3 regions of the Desulfothermus sp. genome follow, and region 1 is predicted to be linked to each of the others. Evidence: riboswitches for the same ligand, from Rfam matches in the RefSeq annotation. Region 1 holds a riboswitch; each other region holds the start of a gene.

The links. A riboswitch is a leader RNA that binds a small molecule or an ion and turns the genes downstream of it on or off. The one in region 1 is predicted to bind cobalamin.
Region 2: linked by a shared signal. The riboswitch ahead of ACY2V1_RS10780 (ABC transporter substrate-binding protein) and the one ahead of ACY2V1_RS09710 (FecCD family ABC transporter permease) in region 1 are both predicted to bind cobalamin.
Region 3: linked by a shared signal. The riboswitch ahead of ACY2V1_RS10770 (hypothetical protein) and the one ahead of ACY2V1_RS09710 (FecCD family ABC transporter permease) in region 1 are both predicted to bind cobalamin.

The regions. Positions count from the first base shown of each region.
Region 1 covers NZ_JBMYBT010000131.1:20,173-35,474, reverse strand. Annotated here, with positions in the region: partial or broken gene cobJ (precorrin-3B C(17)-methyltransferase) at 1-375, opposite strand, end outside; gene ACY2V1_RS09760 (cobalt-precorrin 5A hydrolase) at 389-1,447, opposite strand; gene cobM (precorrin-4 C(11)-methyltransferase) at 1,431-2,186, opposite strand; gene cbiE (precorrin-6y C5,15-methyltransferase (decarboxylating) subunit CbiE) at 2,187-3,428, opposite strand; gene ACY2V1_RS09745 (J domain-containing protein) at 3,404-3,718, opposite strand; gene ACY2V1_RS09740 (cobalt-precorrin-5B (C(1))-methyltransferase) at 3,724-4,818, opposite strand; gene ACY2V1_RS09735 (hypothetical protein) at 4,822-5,718, opposite strand; gene ACY2V1_RS09730 (precorrin-8X methylmutase) at 5,863-6,495, opposite strand; gene cobI (precorrin-2 C(20)-methyltransferase) at 6,544-7,257, opposite strand; gene ACY2V1_RS09720 (ABC transporter substrate-binding protein) at 7,283-8,269, opposite strand; gene ACY2V1_RS09715 (ABC transporter ATP-binding protein) at 8,271-9,062, opposite strand; gene ACY2V1_RS09710 (FecCD family ABC transporter permease) at 9,065-10,078, opposite strand; cobalamin riboswitch at 10,167-10,412, opposite strand; gene ACY2V1_RS09705 (damage-control phosphatase ARMT1 family protein) at 10,647-11,516, shown strand; gene ACY2V1_RS09700 (FmdB family zinc ribbon protein) at 11,555-11,809, shown strand; gene ACY2V1_RS09695 (MBL fold metallo-hydrolase) at 11,828-12,679, opposite strand; gene ACY2V1_RS09690 (P-loop NTPase) at 12,797-13,663, opposite strand; gene ACY2V1_RS09685 (iron-sulfur cluster assembly scaffold protein) at 13,803-14,240, opposite strand; gene queC (7-cyano-7-deazaguanine synthase QueC) at 14,260-14,943, opposite strand; gene ACY2V1_RS09675 (diguanylate cyclase) at 15,051-15,302, opposite strand, start outside.
Region 2 covers NZ_JBMYBT010000146.1:3,525-10,073, forward strand. Annotated here, with positions in the region: gene ACY2V1_RS10775 (adenosylcobinamide amidohydrolase) at 1-602, opposite strand, end outside; gene ACY2V1_RS10780 (ABC transporter substrate-binding protein) at 706-1,614, opposite strand; cobalamin riboswitch at 1,714-2,018, opposite strand; gene ACY2V1_RS10785 (PAN domain-containing protein) at 2,496-3,809, shown strand; tRNA gene ACY2V1_RS10790 (tRNA-Arg) at 4,824-4,897, opposite strand; gene ACY2V1_RS10795 (alpha amylase C-terminal domain-containing protein) at 5,135-6,549, opposite strand, start outside.
Region 3 covers NZ_JBMYBT010000146.1:12-3,415, forward strand. Annotated here, with positions in the region: partial or broken gene ACY2V1_RS10765 (TonB-dependent receptor plug domain-containing protein) at 1-1,332, opposite strand, end outside; gene ACY2V1_RS10770 (hypothetical protein) at 1,356-1,616, opposite strand; cobalamin riboswitch at 1,769-2,098, opposite strand; gene ACY2V1_RS10775 (adenosylcobinamide amidohydrolase) at 2,139-3,404, opposite strand, start outside.

The sequences.
Region 1 (15,302 bases):
TAAAGATGCTGCACATGCAACAAAGGCAGGGATACCTGGTATTATCTCCACTTTAATCTGATTAATTAATCCTTTTTTGTCTAAGATTTCTAAAATAAGACCAGAAAGTCCATAAATACCAGCATCTCCACTACATACAACAGATGTATCTTTTCCATCTAATACATACTCAATAGCTGCCTCACACCTTTTTATCTCACCCATCATACCAGTTGAATATACTTCTTTTCCAGTCGTTAAATGTTCAATTAATTCTATATATTTTTTATAACCAACAATTACATCAGAATTTATAATTGTATCCTTTGCATAAAAACTTATGTGTTCATCTCCTCCAGGACCAATTCCTATAATGTTTAATTTACCATAGTTCATATCAATATATCTCCTATTTTGAATATGTTAAATCCTTTATAGCTACAGCAATTGTAACATTTTTTGATTTTCTTTTCTCAACTACTAATCTTCCTTTTGAAGCTATAATTGCACAAGCTTCACTGACACTAGGCACCCCCATATGTCTTTTAACATTCTCAGATGGATTTGGAACTTTTATTTTATCTAACTTGAAGTGATCAATAAAAATGAGCTCTTTTTTTAGAAATTTTGTAAACTCTATTATACCTTGTTCATTGCTTTTTCTATCTGTAGTCACTATGGCACAAACTGAATCAGCGGCTAAATTTTCTTCGGAAAATACGCAGTTAAATAGATCCAAAATCTCTGAAAAATGAGTCCCCTTATTACAACCTATGCCAACGTATAATACCTTTGGATATAAAATTATTTTATTGTTATCTACTTTATTCTCTTTATAATCACATATAATTCCTATATCGCTCTTTTTTATATTATTTAAATCACTTTTAATTACAAGGGAATAATCTGAAGGAAAAAAAGATTGTATATTTAAGTAATTCAAAGGATCATATACAAAAATTGGTTTATGATTTAATATAGCTGAATTTATAATTTTAATCTTTTTTATATCATCAATTGTTAAATTCAAAATCCTTGCTATTTCATCAATTGCTGGCAAATTAAAAGAATCTGTAGCAGTAGTTATAACGGGAATAGCAGTAATTTTTTTTGCAACATATCTAGCAAGGGAATTTGCACCGCCTAAGTGGCCAGACAAAAGACTTATTACATACTTGCCTGCTGGATCTATAACAACTATAGCAGGGTCTATATCTTTGGAACATATAAAAGGACATATAGTTCTTACTACTATACCTGTTGCACAAATAAAAATATGTGATTTGTATTTAAAAAAATTTTCTTTTACAATACTTTTTATATTATTAAACTCATGGCTGTTTATATTCTTTGTAACCCCCTTTTTTACAAATAGTTCTGCACTGTCTATATATTCTAAAATCTTTTGTGCTACTCTAAGACCAAATTTATTTAAAACATAAATTGCTATTTTATTTTCTGTAACCATGGGAAAACTCGGGATCGTATAGCTTTGAAAAATATATCTGGTCTTTGTAGGGTAATATTAAAAACACTGCCTGTCTTGTTATATTATATTTTTTAACATTGTCCACCAAATTTTCTAAATCAGTTATAATTATATTTTCATCTTCCCATCCAATGCGATATCCAATTACAACAGTAGTATTTTTTTCATATCCCGCATTAAGACACTTTTTCTGAAGTTCATCTACCTTTGATGCGGATAGATAAATGGCCATAGGACATAGAGTTGCTGCAAGATTTTCAAAGCTTTCTCTTTCTGGCACCTTGGTCTTTCCTTCTAATCTGGTAATTATTAGTGTCTGAGCCATTTCTGGAATTGTAAAACAAACCCTAGCCTTTGCTGCAGTTGCAAATGCAGCAGAAATTCCTGGAATTATTTCATAAGCAATATTGTCTTTTTCTAAAAGGTATACCTGCTCATGGATAGCACCATATATGGAAGGATCTCCTGTATGCACCCTTGCAACAACAAGGCCTTTTTTTATGGAATCCCTTATGATTGAATGTATTTCATCTAAGTTTAAGGGAGCAGAGTTTATTATTTTACATTCTTTTTTGGCAAATTTCCTAACTAAATCTTCAGGCACCAATGAGCCAGCAAAAATTATCACATCTGCCTTTTGAAGTATTTCTGCTGCCTTAATTGTCAAAAGATCTGGATCACCAGGTCCAGCCCCAATAAAATATACCTTTGCTTCCATCTAATCCACCTCTCTTTTAAAAATAGTTATAATCATTACAGGATTTATAGGCACAAAATAAAAACTCTCAGATAGTTCTTTTGCCCTATTTACATTCATCTGAATTACCTCAAAGTGAATTTTCTTTTCCTTACAAAATCTTATACACTTATAAAAGCTATTTAAAAGAACAGTATTTACCACTATTATTCCACCTGATTTTAATCTTTCATATGATAAATTAAGTAACTGGGGATTATTTATAAGGCCACCACCAATGAAGATTCTATCAGGACGAGGCAGAGACTCTAATATATCTTCTGCATTATTTTCTATTACTTCTAGTGCATAGACTCCAAACCTCTTTCTATTTAATCTGATTATTTCAGCACGTCTTGGATCTTTTTCTATAGCATACACTCTGCCTTTTTTTGCTAGTGTAAGTGCTTCAATAGAAACAGTTCCAGATCCAGCTCCAATGTCTAAAATAATACTGTCTTCTCTAATCTGCATGTTAGACAATGAAATCACCCTTACCTCTTTTTTAGTAAGTTGTTTTTTATCTGTAAAAAATAGACTATCATCCATCCCAAGATAAGGAGTTATTTCTGGATCCTTTTCTCTTTCTAAGATCAAAAAGTTCAAAGGAGAATAATTAAAGTTTAATACACCCTTTATACTTAAACTCAAAACCCTTTCTGAACTAAGACATAGGTCTTCAAAGATATGAAATTTAAAATTCAATATATCTCTATCTAAGAATATTTTTGCTATTTTTGCAGGTGTATGTGATTTATCAGTAAATACACCCACATATTTATTCCAGGAAATAGCACTAAACAAATCATAATAATTGTCTCTACCATGCAAGGAAACAACATAGATGTCTTTAAGAGATAATCCAAGCCTTGCTCCTGCCCTTTGAACAACCGATACATTGGGATAAATTTCAACAATATCTCTTCCAAGTTCTCTTATGAGTCTTTCACCAATTCCAAAAAAAAGGGGATCACCATCAGCCAACACAACTACATCTTTGTCTTTCAAAGTCTTAATGTTAGCTATTAATTTATCTATAGGCGGGACTATTTTTAATTTTTCACACTTAACATAATCAAAGGGGCTTAATTGTCTAGCTCCTCCAATTAATATATCTGCATTTTCAATTATTTTTACGTATGATGGAGGGATATCTAAAAAATTTTGTCCAAGTCCAATAATTTTTATCATATTTTTCTTTATTTTTCTTTTGTCCTTCCCCACAAAGGGTCTTCACCAAACCTATAAAACCACCATTCATCGTCTTTTAGAAATCTTTCAATATCTTGTTTTTTAAATGAAATTTCATAAGTGTAACAATAATCCATGAGTAAGTTATATGCATCAATTATTTTTTTTGTCATTTTTTCTAAATATTCTACATCACCATCTCCAGTATCTGGATGATATTTTTTTAAGAGATTTAGATAATTTTCTCTAATTTCCTTTATAGATGTTTTTTCTCCAATATTTAACAACTCTCTGGCCTTTTTTATTTTTAAAAAAGTATCCATAAGTGCTATCCTTGATAGGACATGATAAAATCTTCAGTATAATCAAACACGTGGTAAATTATTTTCAATCTGTAACTAGAAAAATTCTTTGCCACTAAAACAGCCTTATTACATAAAAATTCTATAAATTTCATTTTTTTTTCTTTTTCTGTATCTACTATTTCCATGACATGTCTGCCAGTATTGGCTTTTTTTATCTCGAGACATATTTCCTTTGAATAGCCGATTTCTTTTGCCCATTTTGAAAGTAGATCAAAATCTATTTTTGTTTCCCTTGCATGGGTGTATTCATACCCTTGTGCCATTTTAATTAATTTTCCAGGAAAAACACCAAAACTAATGGTCTTAAATCCCTTTTTGCTTGCACATTTAAGAGAAAATTTAAAAAAATCTGCAATTTGTATAAATGCCTCTTTTGGAAGAAAGTTTAAAATATTCATTAAAAGCCGCTCGCTCCTGCCACCAGTTGTAAGGGCTATGTGATCCAGTCCCATTGTTTTTGCAACATCCATTGCCAAAAAAATAGTTTCTTTATAGGCCTCGGCAGAATAAGGGATAACAGTACCCCTTGTCCCTAAAATAGAAACTCCTCCAATGATCCCAAGCCTTGGATTCAAAGTCTTTTTGGCGATTTTTTCCCCTTCTAACACCTCAATTATTACACATACCTTTGCCTTAATTTTGAACCTATTTAATATCTCTAACACCCCATTTTTAATTTGTTCTCTGGGAACAGGATTTATGGCAGCATGACCAATCTTAACAGGTAAACCTGGCTTTGTTACAATTCCAACCCCTTTTCCACCGAAAATCTCAACAATGGATTCATTATCTTGTTGTTGTATTGATACCTTTGCGCAAATAAGGGCTCCATGGGTGACATCAGGATCATCTCCTGCATCCTTTTTTACCAATACCCTGGCAAAATTTCCATCTTTAGTAATCTTAACAATGGGAATTCTTAATCTTTTTCCAGATGGAGTTGGAATGTCCACTTCTCTTTTTTCCTCACCTAAAATTGCCATAACTGCCGCCATTGCAGCAGCAGTAGCACATGATCCTGTTGTATAACCTATTCTTAGACCTGTTTTTTTTCCCATTTTTTATTTACTAAAACATTCACCATAGACATTAGAAAAATTTAAAATATCCATATATTCCCATTCTCTGTATGCCATACCAAGAATTTTCTGTTTTGTAAGTAGATTTAAAATATCTTCTTCTAAACGAAGAGATGCAAAAATTAACACTAGTTCTTTGTCTTTGTGTTCAGGAAAGAGCTTTAAAAAATTTTCCTTCTTTTTATTCTTAAAATCAAAAACATATTCAGGACGTGGTGTACTTTTTACTTCAAATAAAAACACCCTATCTTTACATACACATATAGCGTCAAATTCATCTTTTAATCCATTTTTCTTTCTCTTTATCCTAATAGCTATCTCTTCTGGATCACAATTAAAATATTTTCTAACAACAGGACCAATAGCAGGAGCAACTATATCCTCAACAATAGTTCCCATTTTATTTGCCAGTTCTCCCCACTGTTTATTCATTCTCTTCCTGTCTTCATTTACTTCAATCTTAAACTCTCTCATCTCGTCTTTAAAGTCCTTCATCTCGTTTTTAAACTCTAGCATCTCGTCCTTGAATTCTTTCATTTCATCCTTGAAGTCCTTCATTTCATCCTTAAATTCTTTCATTTCATCTTTGAAGTCCTTCATCTCGTTTTTAAACTCTAGCATCTCGTCCTTGAATGCCTTCATCTCATCTTGAAATACAACTACTCCATCCTTAAACTCCTTCATCTCATCCTTAAAGGCCTTCATCTCATCTTTGAAATCTTTCATCTCATTCTTAAATTCCAGCATCTCGTCCTTGAAGTCCTTCATCTCATCACTCAATCGACCTATCTTCATATCAGTTATTCTTGATTGATATACAAGCTGCATAAGAGCATCTTCAAGCATACCAACTTTTTGTTTGAGAGCCAGTTCTTCCATCTCCACACCCCCTATAAAATATACTTAACCTCTTAATAATTCTCTATTTTTCATCGTAGTCTAGATATTTATTAGAGATTAAGCTCAGATCTCTAAAGTCCTCTTAATTGTTCCATTCCTTTTTTTATTATACAAAAATTCAACTTAACACAAATCCAAAAGTGCATTTATTGTGGCAGCAACAATTGGTGATCCCCCTTTTCTGCCTTTGAGTACAATATATGGAGCGATTGAACGAGAAATTAATTCTTCCTTTGACTTAGCAGCACCCACAAAGCCAACCACCATTCCAAGGATAAGGGCTGGTTTCACCTCTCCTTTTCCCATTAAATCAATCAAATGAAATATAGCAGTTGGGGCATTACCAATTCCAAAAATAATATCCTTTCCAACTTTTGCAGCCTTTTCAATAGCAACCATAGACCTTGTGCAATTTCTAATCCTTGCCTCTTTGGCAACATCTTCATCTGATACAAAACATTCAACCTCTACATTAAATCTTTTAAGCCTGGCCTTGCTAATTCCTGCTTTTGCCATATTTGTATCTGTGACAATTATACATCCATTTTTTATTGCCTTTTTTCCCATTTCTATTGCATCAGGATGAAAAACTATGTTGTCTAACACATCAAAATCTGCGGTGGTATGGATGATCCTCCTTACAATCTGCCACTTTTCATTGGAAAATGGAATACTACCCTTAATCTTTTTTGTCTCTTCTTCTATTATTTCAAAAGACCTTTTTTCAATTTCTTCAGGACGAATTATATTTAACATAGTTAACTCCTATAATTAAGCAAAAAATAAAAAATATCCCATCGCAGCTTATTTACCTTTTTTTGAAATTATCAATGTCCAATATAAGGCCTTTTTATTTAATAGCTCTTCAATGTTATGTATAATTTCCTGGTCAGCAAATCCACATCTTTTAACAGCTACGCTAGATTTTAACCTCCCTGTCTCTTTTAAGGCAGCGTATATATCTTTAATATTTTTATAGGCCTTTAAAAAAATAATATTGTCAGATATAGTTGAGAGTCTTCTTAAATGATCACCACCTTTAACCCCTGATACTACAGTTAGCACTTCCTCACCCTCAGCAAGTACTGTCTTAGTCACTGCTGCAGACGCCTGATAAGATGTAATACCAGGAATTATTATTATTTCAACATCTGGAGCAATCTCTTTAAAACATCTCAACAAATATCCAAATGTGGAATATGTTAAAGGATCTCCTACTGTCAAAAAAGCTACATCCTTACCATTATATACATCTTCTTTGACCCTTTCAGCATGTGAGCGCCAGTATTTCTCTGCTTCTTCTTTGTCTAAGACCATAGGAAAAGGCAAAAAAATACATTTAGTTTTTTTGGGAATGTATCTGGATGCAATATCAAAAGCCATTGAATGATCATTCTTGCTTGAAGATGCAGAATATACTATATCAACCTGTTTTAAAATTTTTACAGCCTTCACTGTTATCAGCTCTGGGTCTCCTGGGCCTACACCTATACCGTATAATTTCCCTCTTTTCTCCATAATGACCTCTCCATCAAAACTAAGCTTATTTTTGATAATATTTTTTAAGTATATTTTGAATACGTTGTTTAACTCTATTATCATAATAAGTTGGATATAAAATATGGCCTATCTCATATATCCCCATTAAGAGCCTAATAGTAGGTCTAGATGTAACTTCCTCAGCTACAAGATGTATCTCATTATTCTTCACTGCCTTGATTATATTAAAACCAGGTTCTTTTTTTATATCCTTTATTCTTATCCTATTCATTCGACCTCGTTGTGCCAAAAACACATCTATCTCACTAGCATGAGACAATATTTTTTCTTTACCATAATCTGCTATATTTGAATTTCTTACTTCATATGCGTCCTGGGCTATATTTATTCCCCCAGCAGATTTCAAAACAAACATTGGTATGGAATCTGGAGCAAATGTCTTAAATTTCCTATGTATAGACTCAAAAAAAACCATTTTTTTGTGTTTTATTTTTTTATTGATTGAATGAAAAAATTCTATAGTATCTTTAAAGTCTGCAATTATTTGTTGTGCATTTTCTCTCTTTCCAATAATTAAACCTAATGCCATCCAATAGCTATATAGAGAAGATATATTATTGGGCTGTATTGAAATAACAGCTATATTTTCTTTTTTAAATTTTTTTATTAAATTGGGATATCCAAATTCTATCATTGGTCTGATTAATACTAAATCCGGTTTAACTACTAAAAATCTCTCCACCCCAAAATGATAAGAAAATTTTGGTTTCTTTAAGATATATGGAGGATATGTATCACTTATAGATATACCAACTATATATTTATAACCATGTAATGCACAAAGATTTTCAGTATGTGCTGGATATAGAGAAATTATTCTATTATATGGATTAGTTATTTTTATATGCCTTCCTCCATCATCAGTTAACATATCATTTTTTATTTTAAATCCATAGACCAATGTTGAACTAACTACAAATAAAAATAAATTGATTATTAAAAATTTTGTTACATTATTTTTTCTTCTCATACTAATACCTCCCATTTGTAAATATTACTTGATAACAATTTAATTTTTTTTCAAAACGAAGCATAACCTCTACTTCAAATATCTTTTTTAAGATATCTTCATTTATAATATCACCTGTAGGACCACCTATTATAATCTCACCATTTTTTAAAAATATTAATTCATCACAAAAAAATAAAGCCTCATTTATGTTGTGAAATACGCATATTACAGTCCTATTTTTATTAATCACCCTCTTCTTAAAACTATTTAATATTCTTAAACTGTGCTTTACATCCAGATTAGATGTTGGTTCGTCTAATAGAAAAATTGGTGTATCCTGGGCTAATGCCCGTGCTATCATAACCCTTTGCCTTTCACCTCCACTTAATTCAGTTATCAATCTATTTCTAAATTTAAATATATCTACTTCCCTTTCCACGTGCTCTACAATTTCAAAATCTTTTTGAGTTGGGAAAGAAAATCTCTTAATATATGGATATCTACCCATGGTCACAATTTCATCAACACTAAATGGGAAATTAAAAGTAAAATTTTGCGGCACATATGATATTTTCTTTCCAATTTCTGTTTTTTTTATTTCTTTTATATGTTTTTTAAATAAAAACACATTGCCTTTGTCTGGAGTTTTAAAACCAAGCAATATATCGAGTAATGTGGATTTTCCACTCCCATTTGGACCTAAAATTCCATAAAACTTACCTGGATAAAACTTAAAAGAAATGTCCTTTAAAACAAGTAGATCTTGGTACGAAAACGAAACATGATCTATTTTTAGGATTTCACTAACCACTTTTAAAAACCTACCTGTTTTTTCCTAAATATATAACAGAAAAAGGGTCCACCTATTAGGGCAGTAAGCACTCCTATTGGAACTTCTGTAGGTAGAACGGCCCTGGTTAGTGTATCAGCCATAGTGAGCATTATTGCCCCGCATATTAGGGAGATAGGCAAAAGTTTTAAATGATTTGGACCTACCACTGATCGCATCATATGGGGAACAAGCAAGCCTACAAATCCAATAATTCCAGAAAATGATACGCAGACACCAGTTAAAAGAGAACCAAATACAAGCAATAATATACGCACCCTATTTGGATCCACACCCATTGATAGAGCTGTTTTTCCCCCAAGGCTAAGCAAATTAAGCTCTCTAAAATAAAATATAAATACACCAAAGGATATAATAAGACACCCTACAATTAATAATGCGCTTGTCCAGGTAGATGATGCAAAACTCCCTAAAAGCCAAAACACAATAACTGAAACCCTCTCCTGCGCCAGGTATTTACAAAAGCTAATACCAGCAGAGAGAATCGCTGATACAATAACACCTGATAAGATCAAATTGTTTGATGAAATTCCACCACTGGAAGTAGAAGAGAGATATACAACTACAAGAAGGGTTATAAGCCCAAAGACAAATGCGAAAAAAGGTACACTATAGATTCCCAAGAAGTTGAACCCAAAAAGCAAGGCAACTGATGCTCCAAAGGCAGCACCTGCAGAAATTCCCAGGGTATATGGATCTGCTAAGGGATTTAAAAGGATGCCCTGAAACACAACCCCACAAACAGAGAGGGATGCGCCAACTAAAGCAGCACAAATTATACGGGGCAGTCTAACGTCCCAGACAACAGAGGAATGTATATTGGAAATATTATCGTATGTTATACCAGTTAACTTAGATAAAATAATCTTTATAATTTCAAAAAAAGGGATCTTTACAAATCCCAGACCAAGAGATATAATTACTGTGAGAATAAGAAAAATAAATGCAAAAATAAGCTGAAAATAAAATTTTTTCATAAAAAAATCCCAGTTTGTCTTTTTTTTTGACAAACCAGGATGTCCCATTTTCATCCAGGTCCAAAAAATTTCTTGCCGTTTAACAACAAGATCCGTTCCCATTCAGGCAGGTCTTCTGACTCAAGGGATCATCCTAGTCACTGCGCCTTCCCACCAAACACCTAAAAAAGTTCTAGGTTTTAAGTTCTATGTTCAAGGTTCTAAGGTTAAAACCCAGGTGCTTTGGCAGTGGCCTTTGCAGCTTTCGTCCCCCTATCACAGCGATGGGTTCGTTCCCGATTTTCACGGGATTCCCTTTTAAGCCCAAATAGGCACCTGAATGGTTATAAAATAATTTAAAAAAGAGCATGAGCACTAAAATTTGAACAAGGTATTAATGGATAAAATGAAAATCTTCAAGCAAAACTTAAAAGTTCCCAAGTTATATATTTTTCATCTAGGGATGGTTGTTTTCCTAACAAATTTGTTGATATCTGAGAAATATTTCGCCTCCTACAATAAATTAGTTGTCAAAAATAAAAACTTTTCTTAAAAAGAATCCCAAGATTTTAATAAAGGGGATAAAGAGATGAAGACCTATTTGGAATGCATCCCATGTTTTGTTCGTCATTGTCTTGACGTAGGAAAAATAACTGGAGCAGACGAAAAACTTCAAGAGCAATTATTGAGAGAAGCGCTTCTAAGTTTAAGCAAAATAGATATGTCAAAACCACCACCATATACTGCAAAACACATCCATTCATTAATCAGAAAAATAACCAATAATCCAGACCCATACAAAGAGATAAAAATCAGGCATAATAAATTGGCAATAAAAATATATCCAAAACTAAAATCAATGGTAAAGGACTCTCCAGATCCCATAAATACTGCCATGAGGCTTGCCATGGCAGGAAACATTATAGACCTTGGAGTAAAAAATAATATTACAGAACAAGAAGTAGAAAAATCCATAGCCAACGGATTATCACAACCAGTTATTGGAGATTTTCAATTATTTAAAAAAGAAATAAAAAATTCAAAAAATATCCTTTATTTAGCAGATAATGCCGGTGAAATAGTATTTGATAAAATATTTATTGAAGAAATTGGCCCAGAAAAAATAACGCTAGTAGTTAGAGGTGGCCCTATTATAAATGATGCAACTATCCATGATGCTGAATTTTGCAATTTACCTAAAATTGTCAATGTTATAGACAATGGATCAGATGCACCAGGAACTATTTTAGAAGACTGCAAAGAAGAATTCTTAAATAAATTCTGGAATTCGGATTTAGTTATTGCAAAGGGTCAGGGCAATTTTGAAAGCTTAAGCAATGTAGAACACAATATCTTTTTCTTATTTAAGGCAAAATGTAATGTTATTGCAAATCATGCCAATGTTCAGGTGGGTTCTTGTGTATTGACACGACCAATTAAAGAGGATAAAAATGATTAAAAAAATAAGGGAGTTCAGAGGGAAAAAGGAGGAATTCTATGCCAACTTATGAATATGAATGCACAAACTGTGGATATAAATTTGAGATAAAACAATCAATGTCAGATAATCCAATAAATGAGTGCCCCCAATGCGGAGGCACAGTCAAACGCTTAATCAGCGGCGGGATGGGATTTATTTTAAAGGGAACGAGCTCTTCTACTTCCCATAAAAGAGAGGGGAAAGAATGTAGATTCGAAACTACGGGGAAGACCTGTTGTGGTAGAAGTGAGCCCTGTGGAAAGTGCCACTGAAAAAAACTATTCAAAAAATCAAAACTCCTTGGACCACCCAACATTTGCAAATTCAAATCTCTCTTTAAACCTCATATAGCAGTGGGAAGCGGCAACAGGACCTGTGCAATGTGAAACTGCAACAAGCTCAACTGAAAAACGCTCAAGCTCATCTAAAATATTGTTTAATTCCTCTCCTGGTGGGAAAAATCCAAGGTGGGTACCGCCAATTACTCCATAAAATTTTTTATGCCCTGTTTTTTTTGATAAATATCTAAGAATATTTACAACTCCACTGTGTGCACATCCAAGTAATACAACAGGGCCTTTGTCTGTTTCAATGAGTAAGCTTATATCGTCGTTAAATGGATCTTCAATATATTCTCCATGATCTGTTCTTACAACAAGACGTGTGTCTTTTATGGCAAATTTCTCTTCCTTTGGTACCTCACCTGAATAATAAATTCCCTTTGAAATCTCTGTAAATTCTTTTAGATACACAAATTCAGCTTTAAGAGAATCTTCTAATATTTCTTTCTTAAATTTAATCCCAATATACACATAGTCACATCCTTTTGGAGTATTAAGTTTTGCGTATTTTGCACCAAAACAATCAGGGTGAAGATATACCTTTGCTCCCCTTGGGGGATATAAAGCATCTACAAGTCCACTTGTGTGGTCGTAATGCCCATGAGAAATCACTATCTTGTTAATCTCTTTAAAATCAACACCTAAGATAGATGCGTTGTGTTTTAAAGTAAAACCCTGACCAGTATCAAACAAAATTTTTTCACCGTCCTTTTCAATTAAAGCAGAAAAACCATGCTCACCAATGAGCCCAAACATAGCGCCTGCTGTGTTTTCACATAATATTGTAATTTTTGTGGACATAGTTTACACCTCCCCTTCCAGAACGCATATATTTATGCGTATTTAATAGTTAAAAAACAAAAAAAGGGACGAATCTTTTCGTCCCTTCTTATCAAATTTCCATTATTTTTAACAACCCTATTTTTCATCCAATTTTAATATTGGCTCTAATATCTTTAAAAGGGCCTTGGCTGCTGGTGAGTCTTGATGATATTTAATAAATACATCACCGCTATCTCCAGCCTCTACCAACTTGGGATCCAGGGGTATCTTTCCAAGAAACTCGACCCCTGTCTCCTTTGCCAGGGCCTCCCCTCCTCCTGATTTAAAGATATCTACCTCTTTACCACAATGGGGACATACAAAGCCACTCATATTTTCAACAACACCTATTATTGGATTCCCTGTATGACGACAAAAATTAATTGACCGCCTCACATCATCAACTGCCACGTCCTGTGGAGTAGTCACTATCACTGCACGGGCCTCTTTTCCCATAAGCTGCATAACAGAGAGGGGCTCATCACCAGTGCCAGGGGGACAATCCACTACAAGATAATCTAAAAATCCCCACACCACATCCTCTATAAATTGTTTTATTACTCCCATCTTAAGTGGACCTCTCCAGATTACAGAATCCTCCTTAGAAGGAAGTAAAAATCCCAGGGAAATTACTGATAAATTTTTAGACCATGCAATTGGATACATTCCATTTGCACCAACTTCAGGCCTTGCTCCATCCAATTTTAATAAACGTGGGATAGATGGGCCATGGACATCAACATCCATAAGTCCTACTTTTTTACCCTTTAAAGATAATCCCACAGCTATATTTGTGGCTATTGAACTCTTTCCAACCCCACCTTTTCCTGAAAGTATTACGATTTTATGTTTAATCCTGCTAAGTGTTTGTTTTAATTTTTCATCCTTATACTCTTCACAAGAACCTTTTTTTGAACAACTCTCACACTCTTTTTTCTCCATTTCACACTTGTTCTCACTCATACCCATAAACCTCCTGTTTTAGTAATCACTCTAAATAAACCAGACAAAAATATATTAAGTTCATAACAAAACGTTGTAAAGAAAAAAATTAGCACATTCTAACTTTTTTTGAAACCTTTAATTTTAAACCATTGATAAATTATCTTTGCTTTTGCATTTTTCTATAATAATCCCCAATTGCCTCATGCAATGTATTTGCCGCAAGAAATGCGCAATGATGATGATCTTCAGGCAATTTTGGAAGTTCTATAAGAACATCTTCTCCTGATATTTTTTCAGCCTCTTCCAGTGGTTTCCCATGGGCCAAATCGCACACAAGGGATCCACAGACTACTGTAGCGATACAACCGTCTGTCCAGTATGAAATCTCATCTATCTTTCCGCTTTTTACTTTTATTAAAATTTCCACACTATCTCCACAACTCCCAGTAAGTTTGCCAATACCATCACCTTTTTCTAATACATTAAAATATTTTAAATTCTTCCATATCTCAGCTATTTTTTTCCCATAGATATCTTCTACTTTTTTATCCATATCAATTTGTAGTCCTTGACAAAATTCATCTAACTCATCCATGGTCTTTCCTCCTTTAATTCTACTTTCTATATTCAATAGGATCTTTGATATTAGCCTCTTTAAATCCCTTGAGTCTAAGGATACATGCTGGACATTTTCCACATGCTGCTCTTGCTCCCTCATAACAGGTGTGGGTATATTTATACCAATCTAACTTTCCAAGCTCTTTCATGAGCAACACAGTGTCTTTTTTTGATAAATACATAAGTGGAGCATGTATTTCAAAAGAAGAGTCAACAGCCAGCTCTAAGGTGGCGTTTAAAGACTTAATAAAGGTATTTCTACAGTCAGGATAGCCACTAAAATCTGTCTGAGATACACCAACCACTATATTCTTAATGCCATAGGTGTATGCAATAGAAGCTGCAGAGGAGATAAAAAACAAGTTTCTAAAAGGGACAAATGAGGCTGGAAGGTCCTCATCAAATTCAAAGGGCCTATTAAAATCCCCGCTGTTTTTAATTAAATTACTTTTAGTTATTTGCGAAAAAAGTTGGTCTATTTTTATTTCAAAGTGTTTTACACACCCAGCAAGCTCGGAAAGTTTTTTCGAGCACTCAACTTCAATTATATGTCTTTGGCCATATATAAAACAAACACTGAATATTTTTTCAAATTTTTCTTTTGCCCAGGCAAGACAGGTTGCTGAATCCTGTCCTCCAGACAAACAAACAATTGCATGTTCTTTGTTGGTATGTCTCACCCCTATCACACCCCTCAATCGATTACTTTCCTGGGTGAGACATTAAGACCCATTTAGAGGGAGGTCAAGGGATTTTAATTTAGATTGCCATTTTTAACTAACTAAATTTAAACAACGCTTACTCTGTTTCTTCCCATCTCTTTTGAATTGTAAAGGGCACTATCAGCACTCTTTAAAATATCTTCAATAGGATATTTCCCCTTTGGATCAAACTCAGATACCCCCATACTTACAGTAATTTTTATTGTTTTCCCATCATCAATTACAAACTTATAATTTTCAATTGTTTTCCTCAGTCTCTCAGCAAATATACGGCCATTTTCTTTATTTGTATGGGGCAATATCAAGAGGAATTCCTC
Region 2 (6,549 bases), on a different contig from region 1:
CCTTGAAAATTTGGTGGAATGCCACCTGCCAATTTGATGAGTTGAGTCTGAAAGGAATTTACTGTAGGAGTCATTAAAACATTCCTACCCATTATTCTCATAACCCGTAATCTTTGTTGTTTCTTAATATGACTCAATTTTTTTTGGATATGATCTAATTGATATTTAATCTTCTTAATTAGCCTAAGTCCATTATCTTTTTTCTCAAATATATCTGATAAAATTTTGATTGTCCTATATAAAGAAGGAATATCCTTTGGTTCAAAAACAATTATCTTAACGCCATTTTTTTCAAATCCATTTATGATTTTTCTATGCCTTTTTGAACAAAAAATTATATCAGGATTTATCTTTTTTATCCTCTTTGTTGATGGATATAAAAAACCACCTACTATATGTGCTCCTTCTATTACATATTCATCATAATATGTTATCCCTTTAATATGTTCTTTTTCACCTATTTCATACAAAATTTCAGTAATAGATGGAGAAAGAGATACAACTTTTTGGGGTTTTTTATTTATTTCTATGAATCTTTTAGCATCATCCAAAAATTTTACTTGATAACAATATGAAAGAGGTGAATATAAAAATAAACTCATAAATATAATCCAAATTTTTTTTAGATTCATAATTTAGCAATACTCCCATTTGTATATATCTTTTAAAATATATTTTGCTGCAAATTCTTAAATTTTTATTTTATCAATTTTTCTCATTGACAATTTTTTTTAATGCCTTTTCAAAGATCATTGACAGAAGTTTTAGTCCTTGAATTGCTCTAGGTGAAGGACGATTGAAAAAATCTGAATTTACAACAAACACATTTGAATATTTTACTGCATTTATTTCTTTATACTTTTCCCAGAATTGTTTGAGGTTATTTAAATTGTGTTCTGAATGAACCATTGATGTTATGATTATAATATCTGGATTTAACCCTATGACCTGTTCAACAGAGATTCTTGGATACCCTTTAAGATTTTTAAATATATTTACACCCCCAGCTACCTTTATTAAATTGTCTATGAGTGTATTTTTACCAACTGTAACCATTGGATCCACCCCTATTTGAAAGAATACCTTTGGGGGATTGATATACAATGACGCTCTTTTTTGAACTAACAACACATCTTTCTTTAACCTTTCCACAACTGCTTTGGCCTGTTTCTCACATCCAACGATTTCCCCAAGAACAAGCATTGTGGAAAACAGAGATTCAATATCTCTTGGATCAACAACAAAGACCTTTATTCCAATTTCTTTAAGTTTAAATACAATGTGTTTTGGATTGCCGTCTTTAGTGGCAATACACAAATCTGGTTTAAGTGCAAGTATCTTCTCAATACTTGGAGATATATAAGATCCCACCTTTGGCAAGCGTTTTACTTGTTCTGGATAATTGCAAAATTGAGTGACACCTACTACCCTGTCTCCTGCACCTATTTCAAAAAGGCATTCTGTGATGCTTGGTGCAAGGGAAACTATCCTTTTTGGATAAAAAGGAACAGTTATAACTGTCCCAGACAGACCTATTATTTTTTTACCATTTGCAGAGGAAGTTACTAAAATTCCCATCATAAGAATTAAAATTTTAAAGCAATATTCCTTCATGGTTTAAAATAAAAAACCCTGAAATCCTGATAACATAAGGACTTCAGGGATTTCCCGTTTTTATCCCTACAAGTTTATTTTTTCTTTGCCTTATGAGAAAATGATATTTTTGTTCAGGCAGGTCTTCTGACTCTAAGGATCATCCTACTTGCCCCGTTGAATAACCTTATTCCTCAGGAAATCAATTCGACAAGGCTCGCCCTGTCATTATTCAACAGGGCTTGCCCTGTTGAATAGAGTTCCCTTTTGGGAAATCCAACAAGGCTCGCTGCGCCTTCCCCTGGTGTTACAACCAGAGTGGCATTTTGCAGCTTTCGTCCCCTTATCACAGCCGCGGGCCGGTTCCGGAGTCTCACCGGATTCCCTTTTAAACCTTAAAAGGCACCTGAACCCATTTTTATACTCAATTTTTTTAATTCTCTATATTTATTTTTTTTTTGAGTCAATATTTTAATTGAAGATTTGTTTGATAAGTTGATAGATGCATTAAAAAAATCTTGACAATTAGATTTGTTAAATATGCCTAGAGTATTCAAATAAATTAAGAGAAGCTTAACTTTAATATCCATCCACTCATAAATAATCATGTTACCGACAGCACAGTGGTTGAGCCTCTGATTTTATTGAACCAGCAATCACAAAATTTGTTCAAAAAGCAAACACCAAAGGGAACATTAACTTTTTCACACAGACACCTCTTAATTTTTTGGTTGCCCATTATATAATTTGTTACAACTATGTTACAGTTAGTTTTTTGCTGTGGAATTTTTATAGATCAACTTCTTTTGGATGTGAATAAATTCGAGAAAATTTATTGAAATATTTTTTATTAAAGGATAAAATTTATGTCGAGTTTAATTTCTAAATAAAAGGGGGAAAAGATGAAGTCTAAATCAAAAATTTTTTTTAACATTCTATTTACATTAATTATTTGCTTTTATTTTAGTTTAGATATGTTTGCCTATAACACCGCTAGTTCTGCAGGTTATGAATACAATATTGATAGACCAGGATATGATTATAAAAATATCAATCTCACAGAAAATAGTCCAGCATTGTGCAAAGAGGCGTGTGATAAAGATTCACGGTGTAAAGCATGGACATTTGTAAGACCAGGATATCAAGGACCATCACCTAGGTGTTGGTTAAAATACAAAGTGCCAAATCCTGTCCCAAATAAATTTACTATATCAGGTGTAAAAAAATCAGGGAAACATAAAACAGGCGTAACAAAAATTTTTAATTCTCCTTCCATATCTGGGTATCGTTTAGATTGGTGTAAGGTATGGGGTTCACTGTGCGGCAAACCAGCTGCTGATGAGTTTTGTAAACAACAAGGTTTCAGTAATGCAATTAAATGGGAAATAGACCCTGATATAGGACTTCACTCACCAACTAAAATCATTGGAACAGGTGAAATCTGCGATCAAGGATTTTGTGATGGATTTAGATACATAGAATGTGCAGGTACTAAAAGTAATGTTCAAACACCAAAGGGTGTATCTTTTAATGACAATTTGAGTAAATACTACATTGGTTGTTTTAAAGATAGTGGAGATCCAACTGGAACCCAAGGTAGAGACTTAGATGGATTTATGTATGGATCCAAAGATATGACTCCTGAGATGTGCATTGATATTTGTTCAAAAAGAAATTTTAAATATGCATCAGTACAATATTCAACTCAATGCTTTTGTGGCAATAGTTATGGAAAATATGGACCAGCTAACAATTGCAATATGAAATGCAGTGGAGATCCCAATAAAATATGTGGAGGATTTTGGGCAAATAGTGTTTACAAGACTTACTCATCAGAAGATGCTTCTGAACGTCAGAAGAACACTTCACTCAATTTTACAATAGAAAATTGTGCAGTATATAAATACAAAACTCACTACTTATATGGTTATATAGATGAAAGTATTAACCCTGACACAAAAGCTATTTTTTTAAGTTGCATGATTAAAAATGTTCCTAAAGATACAGAAATAACAGCGAACTGGTATTTCTATGATGGATCTAAAAAAATATTTATTTTCAGTTTGCCGTTAAAAATTAAAAATCCAAACTACACTGGATATGTAACATTTACATTAGAACCATCTGAAGGAAAGAGCTTTCCATCTGGACCATATGAAATTGTACTTACTCATAAGGGAAATCCGATAAAAAAAATTTCCTTCATTTACAAATAAAAAATAAGGGATAATCAAGACATTAACTCTTTTTGAAAAAGTCCATTCTTACTTCTCTTACTTCAATTTAAGATCCCCTATTTTTTATAGGGAGGATAAATACTCTGATGAGAATGGAACATAAACAGCCGCCGTTCTAAATATCCAGAACGATGGTATGGAAACATTCGGAATTGTGAGCCTATTTTGAGTGTTGATCTCGATCTAGGAGATAAACAACATTTTAAATTGGACTTTCCCTTTTTTAGCTCTAAATATAAAAAAGCTGTAATATCAAGATGTTATCTAGATATTTTTTGTAAGACCCCACCTTTTATTTTGTAGCCAAATACTGAAAATATTTTAGCCTGGAGGGGAGTTGGTTCTTCTATTATCCTTAAAGGATTTCTTTTACCTGAATGCCAACAAAGACAACTATGTAAAGATCTCATTGATTCCATTGTGTTATTAAAATTCAGCATAATCCCTAACCTGGATTTTATCAATATCAGCTTTCTCTGTAATTAAAACCATGCTTGGGATTTTTTCTACGGACTCCAGGTAAATCTAGTTCTCCTTTTTGGGCTTAATCGAACTCTGACCATTTCCCCAATGTAATAAGTTCTTCCTTTTTTACATTCTTATGTTTTGGTATTCCAAACTCTTATTATTAGAAGAGTCTTAAATTGTCAAAAAAGCCTTTTTATCATGTTGTACCTGGAATAATTTAATTGTATATTTGAAATTAGTAGGGTCTTACAAAAATTTTATCTATAATCCCTTAAATTTGTTGATTAATTAATAAAATTTTCTTTTAAAAAGGAAAACTCTTGTCTGAAAGTCAAGTATTACTCTCGGTTAGTTTTATTTTTCTCATTTTATTTGCAACTTTTTTTCATTTTTTGTGGAAGTTTACAAAAAGACTTGGTTTTTGGTTAATTTTTGGTATATTAATATTCAAAAAACGGATTAACACTACGGAGTTGAGGATTTTATGAGATTTTCTAACTTGTGGGGATTATTGAATTTTCTCTATGCCCCCGGCAGGATTCGAACCTGCGGCGCCAGGATTAGGAATCCTGTGCTCTATCCTACTGAGCTACGGGGGCTTACTGATGTCGAGACTATGTGAATATTTTTTTTTGTCTTGTGTGTCAAGTAAATTTTTAACCTTGATAAAGGCGTGATTCGTAATTCGTGATTCGTGATTGGTGATTCGTGATTTGTGATTTGTGAATAGGGTGTAGGGGCGGATTCCATATTCGCTCATGGATTCCATATCCGCCCATGGATTCGTAATTTGTGATTTGTGATTCGTGATTCGGGATTCGTGATCCGGCATTATCTCAATCTATCTTTTTTAATACAAAACCACATCTATTTGGTATATATAGAGACAAGTAATGTGTTAAATGATTATATGTTTTTTCAGTTAGAGTAAAGTGGGTTTCACCTATTTTTAATCTTTCAAACCCTCCATATTTTTTTTCATCTGTACAAAACACCAGCTTATATTTTCCTGGACGTGCATATATTCTGTAATGGGTAAATGATGTGGTTGGATGGAAGCTAAACACAAATACATAGTCTCCTCTCTCAAAGGCAATAATTTTATTTTCATTGTGGTCATGAAGATGTTTAGGTGGCATTTCTGGTCTTAATATATTTATCTCTTTGATAAATCTTATCATGTCTATATCAAACTTAAGCAGGTATTCATATCTCAGCAGGGGATTTTCTGCAAGGGACCACTGTCTTCTGGCATATTTGTAAGACCAATTGTTTCCTTGCCTTGGAAAATCTATCCATTCAGGGTGTCCAAATTCATTTCCCATGAAATTTAGATAACCAGCACATGCAGTGGATATGGTGATAAATCTAATTAGCTTATGAAGAGCGATTCCTCTATCTACTTTTAGATTTTCATCTTCCTTTCTCATAAAATAATACATATCAGCACCAATTAGTCTGAAAATTATGGTCTGGTCCCCAACCAGTGCCTGGTCATGGGATTCTGCATAGCTGATGGTCTTTTCCTCTGGTCTGTGGCTTGTTAATTCATACCAAAGGTGTCCCATAGGCCAATTTTCATCTCTGAAATCCTTTAATAACTTTATCCAATAGTCAGCAATTCCCATTGCAAAGCGAAAGTCAAATCCAATTCCTCCTCTGTCTATAGGATAGCAGAGCCCAGGCATGCCAGATACCTCTTCAGCAATGGTTATTGCATCATCTTTTATTTGATGTACTAGCTTATTTGCCAGGGCCAGATAGGTAACAGCATCTGTATCAACAGATTCATTAAAATATTCATCATAGGAAACAAAATCCTTTCCTATGCCGTGGTGGGTGTATAGCATGCTGGTTATGCCATCAAATCTAAAACCATCCACATGAAATTCCTCTAAATAGTATCTTAAGTTTGATAGTAAAAAACAAAGCACGTGTTTTTTTGAATAATCAAATAGTCTGGATCCCCATAAGGGATGATAACCCCCTTTTCCTTTGTGAAAATAAAGGTCATAGGTTCCATCAAATCGGGATAGTCCTTCGACCTCATTTGGCGCTGAATGGGAGTGTACAATGTCTATTAATACATAAAGTCCTAAACTATGAGCAGTATCTATTAATTCTTTTAAATCATCTGGAGTGCCAAATCTAGATGATGGGGCAAAATAATTTGATACCTGATAGCCAAAAGAACCATAATAAGGGTGTTCTAAAATGGCCATGAGTTGGATGGTATTGTAGCCAAGTTTTT
Region 3 (3,404 bases), on a different contig from region 1:
CACATAATAATCTGATGCAAGTTCTTTTGCACTTGGCATCCTATAGCCCTGGGCATAGTTTGCCCTGATTTTGATATTATCATTAATAAGATATGTCGCCCCTATTGTTGGGCATATATGTGTCTTGTCTTTATCATGTCCTTCCCCTTTTTCCACTTCTACTTTAAATTTGTCATATCTAGCACCACCAGATATGACAAATCTATTATCAAGGAGTTTGATCTTTCCCAGAATAAATCCAGCTGGATTTTTATATTTGGTTTCTCTGGGTTGATATGGACTTGATTCAATTCTGTAATACACCCAGTCAAAACCGCCTGTTATTACAAAGTTTTCCATATCCAGGGTAAGCTGCCCTTGTGCTCCCCTATGAGTTGTTTCTTTTGTTGTGGGGATTCCATCATCCCAGCCGTCAGGATTACTCATAAGTGGATCTACCCATCTATCTCTGTCTTTTCCCTGAAAGTATCTAAACTTCCAAAATAGAGGAAGTGATGAAGTAGTGCCCTCATAAATGAAATCCGCTGAACTAAGAGATTTATCTGAATAATCATCTAAATCATTTTGACTTAGATAAGAAGGACTGCCTGCTCTATCCACATCAAATTTGGTATAGATTACACCAATCCTGTTACCAGGTAAGAACTCATAACCAATGTTAAAGGAGTAATTCTCTTTTTTATCATAGCCTGTATTTTTGTATTTTGTGTTATCTGCTGTATCATAGTCGTCCATTTTCCCTCGGCTATAAGAAAATGAGTAGTCAAATTTATTTATTTTACCAAAAGAGCCTATGGTCCCGTCTTGATAATTGAAGCTTCCAAGTGTTCCTTCCAAAAAAGCATGGGGTTTTCCTCTTCCCCTTTTTGTTATTACATTTATAACACCGCCAATACCAGCAGATCCATATTGAACTGCCCCAGGACCTCTGATAATTTCTATTCTTTCAATGTTTTTTGTTAGGATCTTGGCCACATTTCCTGTTCCTGCACGTCTACCATCTAAAAGGATAAGTACATGTCCAAGGAGGTCATTTCCGTGTGTTTCTGTTCTAAAACCACGAATTCCAACAGATGTTAAGGTGCCAGGATATTGTCTAATAGTGCCTATGCCCTTTTCTGAAAGGAGCTCTCCTAAATCCCTTGCAGAGGAGGCTTCTATCTCTTCTGGTCCAATTACCTGGATGTTCATGGGTGTTTCTTTTATAGATTCTTTGTACCTGCTTGCAGTAACCACTATAGTATCCAACGAGGTCTGGTTTTCATATGCAAAGGTATCTTGAGAAACAAGAAAGGCTAAAATTCCGATGAAAACTACTAAATACTTTTTCATTTTGTGATTTCCTCCTTGATATTTTAGCCACAAAGTCTCATTTCTTTGCCAGTGAATTTGATCTTCATGTCCTTTCCAATTTCTACAAATCTAAGGAGTATCCTTTTCATCCCACGTCTTGTCATTTCCCACCAACCATAAGTTATATCTTCCTCACTACCTGGAGAATGGGCAATTTCTATTAAGTCTGCATCTTTAAAAATTTTTTTTAGATCCTTTTTTACCTGCTCTAGATCCAAATTTTCAGTGTCTGTTCTAACATAACAAATAACTCCTGTCCTCATAACCTTTCCTCCTTTTTTTAAACTTAAATTTTTCATTGTTTAAAATACAAATAAAAAAATCCCTGAAATCCTTCATACAAGCAGGATTTCAGGGATTTCCCGTTTTTATCCCCAAAACTATATATAGTTTTTAAGCCCCTTGCTCCGAGAGACTTAAAAGCTCTTTCCAGGCAGGTCTTCTGACTCTAAGGATCATCCTACTTGCCCTGTTGAATAACCCCTTTTCTTAGGAGATTCAACAGAACTCACCCTGTTATTATTCAACAGGGCAGGCCCTGTTGAATATAGTTCCCTTTTGGGAAATTCAACAGGTCAAGGCCCCGTTGCATTATTCAACGGAGCAAGCTGCGCCTTCCCCTGGTGTTTTAACCAGAGTGGCATTTTGCAGCTTTCGTCCCCTTATCACAGCCGCGGGCCGGTTCCGGATTCTCACCGGATTCCCTTTTAAGCCCATTATAGGCACCTGGTAGATTTTATATAAAACCCAACTCAAATCAAAAGTCAAGAATTATCTTTTTTGGCTTACTGGTTAGTTACAGACTCCTCTACAGCTGTTAAAAATGAATTTAGTCCTATCTTTAAAACCTTAGGGATATTATTATCATTAACAAATCTTTTTACTTCTATATTTTCCTTTCCTGATATAGAACTTAAAACAAGTTGTTCCAATTTAGAAACAGCAGATATATCTTTTATATGGCCTTTTTCATATTCATCAGACAGAACTAAAAATTCCTGCATAATAGATGCATATTCTTTCTTTAAAAGAAGATCTTCTAATTTTTGAACAAAAAATTCCTTTTTATTTTTTGGTATAAGTTCACTATTGTAGACAATATCAAATATAGATATGTCCCTTTCGTTTAATTTTTTAAAAATAGATCGATCTTCTATCAGTTTATTTTGTTTTTTTATAGCAATTTTTACCGCATCATATACGGCCTTTGCAATTAATTCTCCAAGTTTTGAATGACCACCTGCATTGTCTAAAGTAAATTTCCCATCTCCTTGAACAATAATTATATTATCTGTGCCCGTGCCTGTTGCCTGATATATTTTGGGATTGTATGAACTTCTTATATCAAGATCATTTAATAGAGCACTTTTTGCCTCTGTTGCAGTGATTATAGCTCTGGTCATGGCCCGAGGAGTGAGTTTTGCATTTGTCATAATTATCATATTAATTGTGCCTGGGTCTATTTCATAATAGCAACCCATATCTTTTGACATTCTCATGGCATTGGTCTTAACCCCTGCAGTTGCAAACACATAGACTGCCAAATCTTTGTATTCTTTTTTTATCATGGCCAGATTATCCATATCTGCGCCTGTAAACAAGAGACTTGAATCTTCCTCTTTAATTTGTAGAGTATTATATATCCTTTTTCTGGATTTTTCTAATCCCAGGTGATGAGTAATTCTCCAACAAGGTGGTGGTGTATAATGATTGCCGACATTTATTATATTGTACCTGGGGCCTTCTAAGGTTGAAATTATATTTATTGGTTTTTCAAAGGTTATTAGAATAGTTTTATTTATAAAGTCAAATATAGATGATTTTATGATATTCACACTTTTAATATAGCCAAGAGATATAGGTATTTTCCTTTTTGATATTATTTTATCTTTATTTACCCAATATCTATCATCCAAAAATTCTTTAGAATATATATCAGATGCCAGCCACGATACAAAATATCCCGTATGGGCCGAAAGACGACAGGTCAAAGCACATGGATATGAATATATACGATTATTTTTTATAGCTGATACATCTCTCCAACCTGG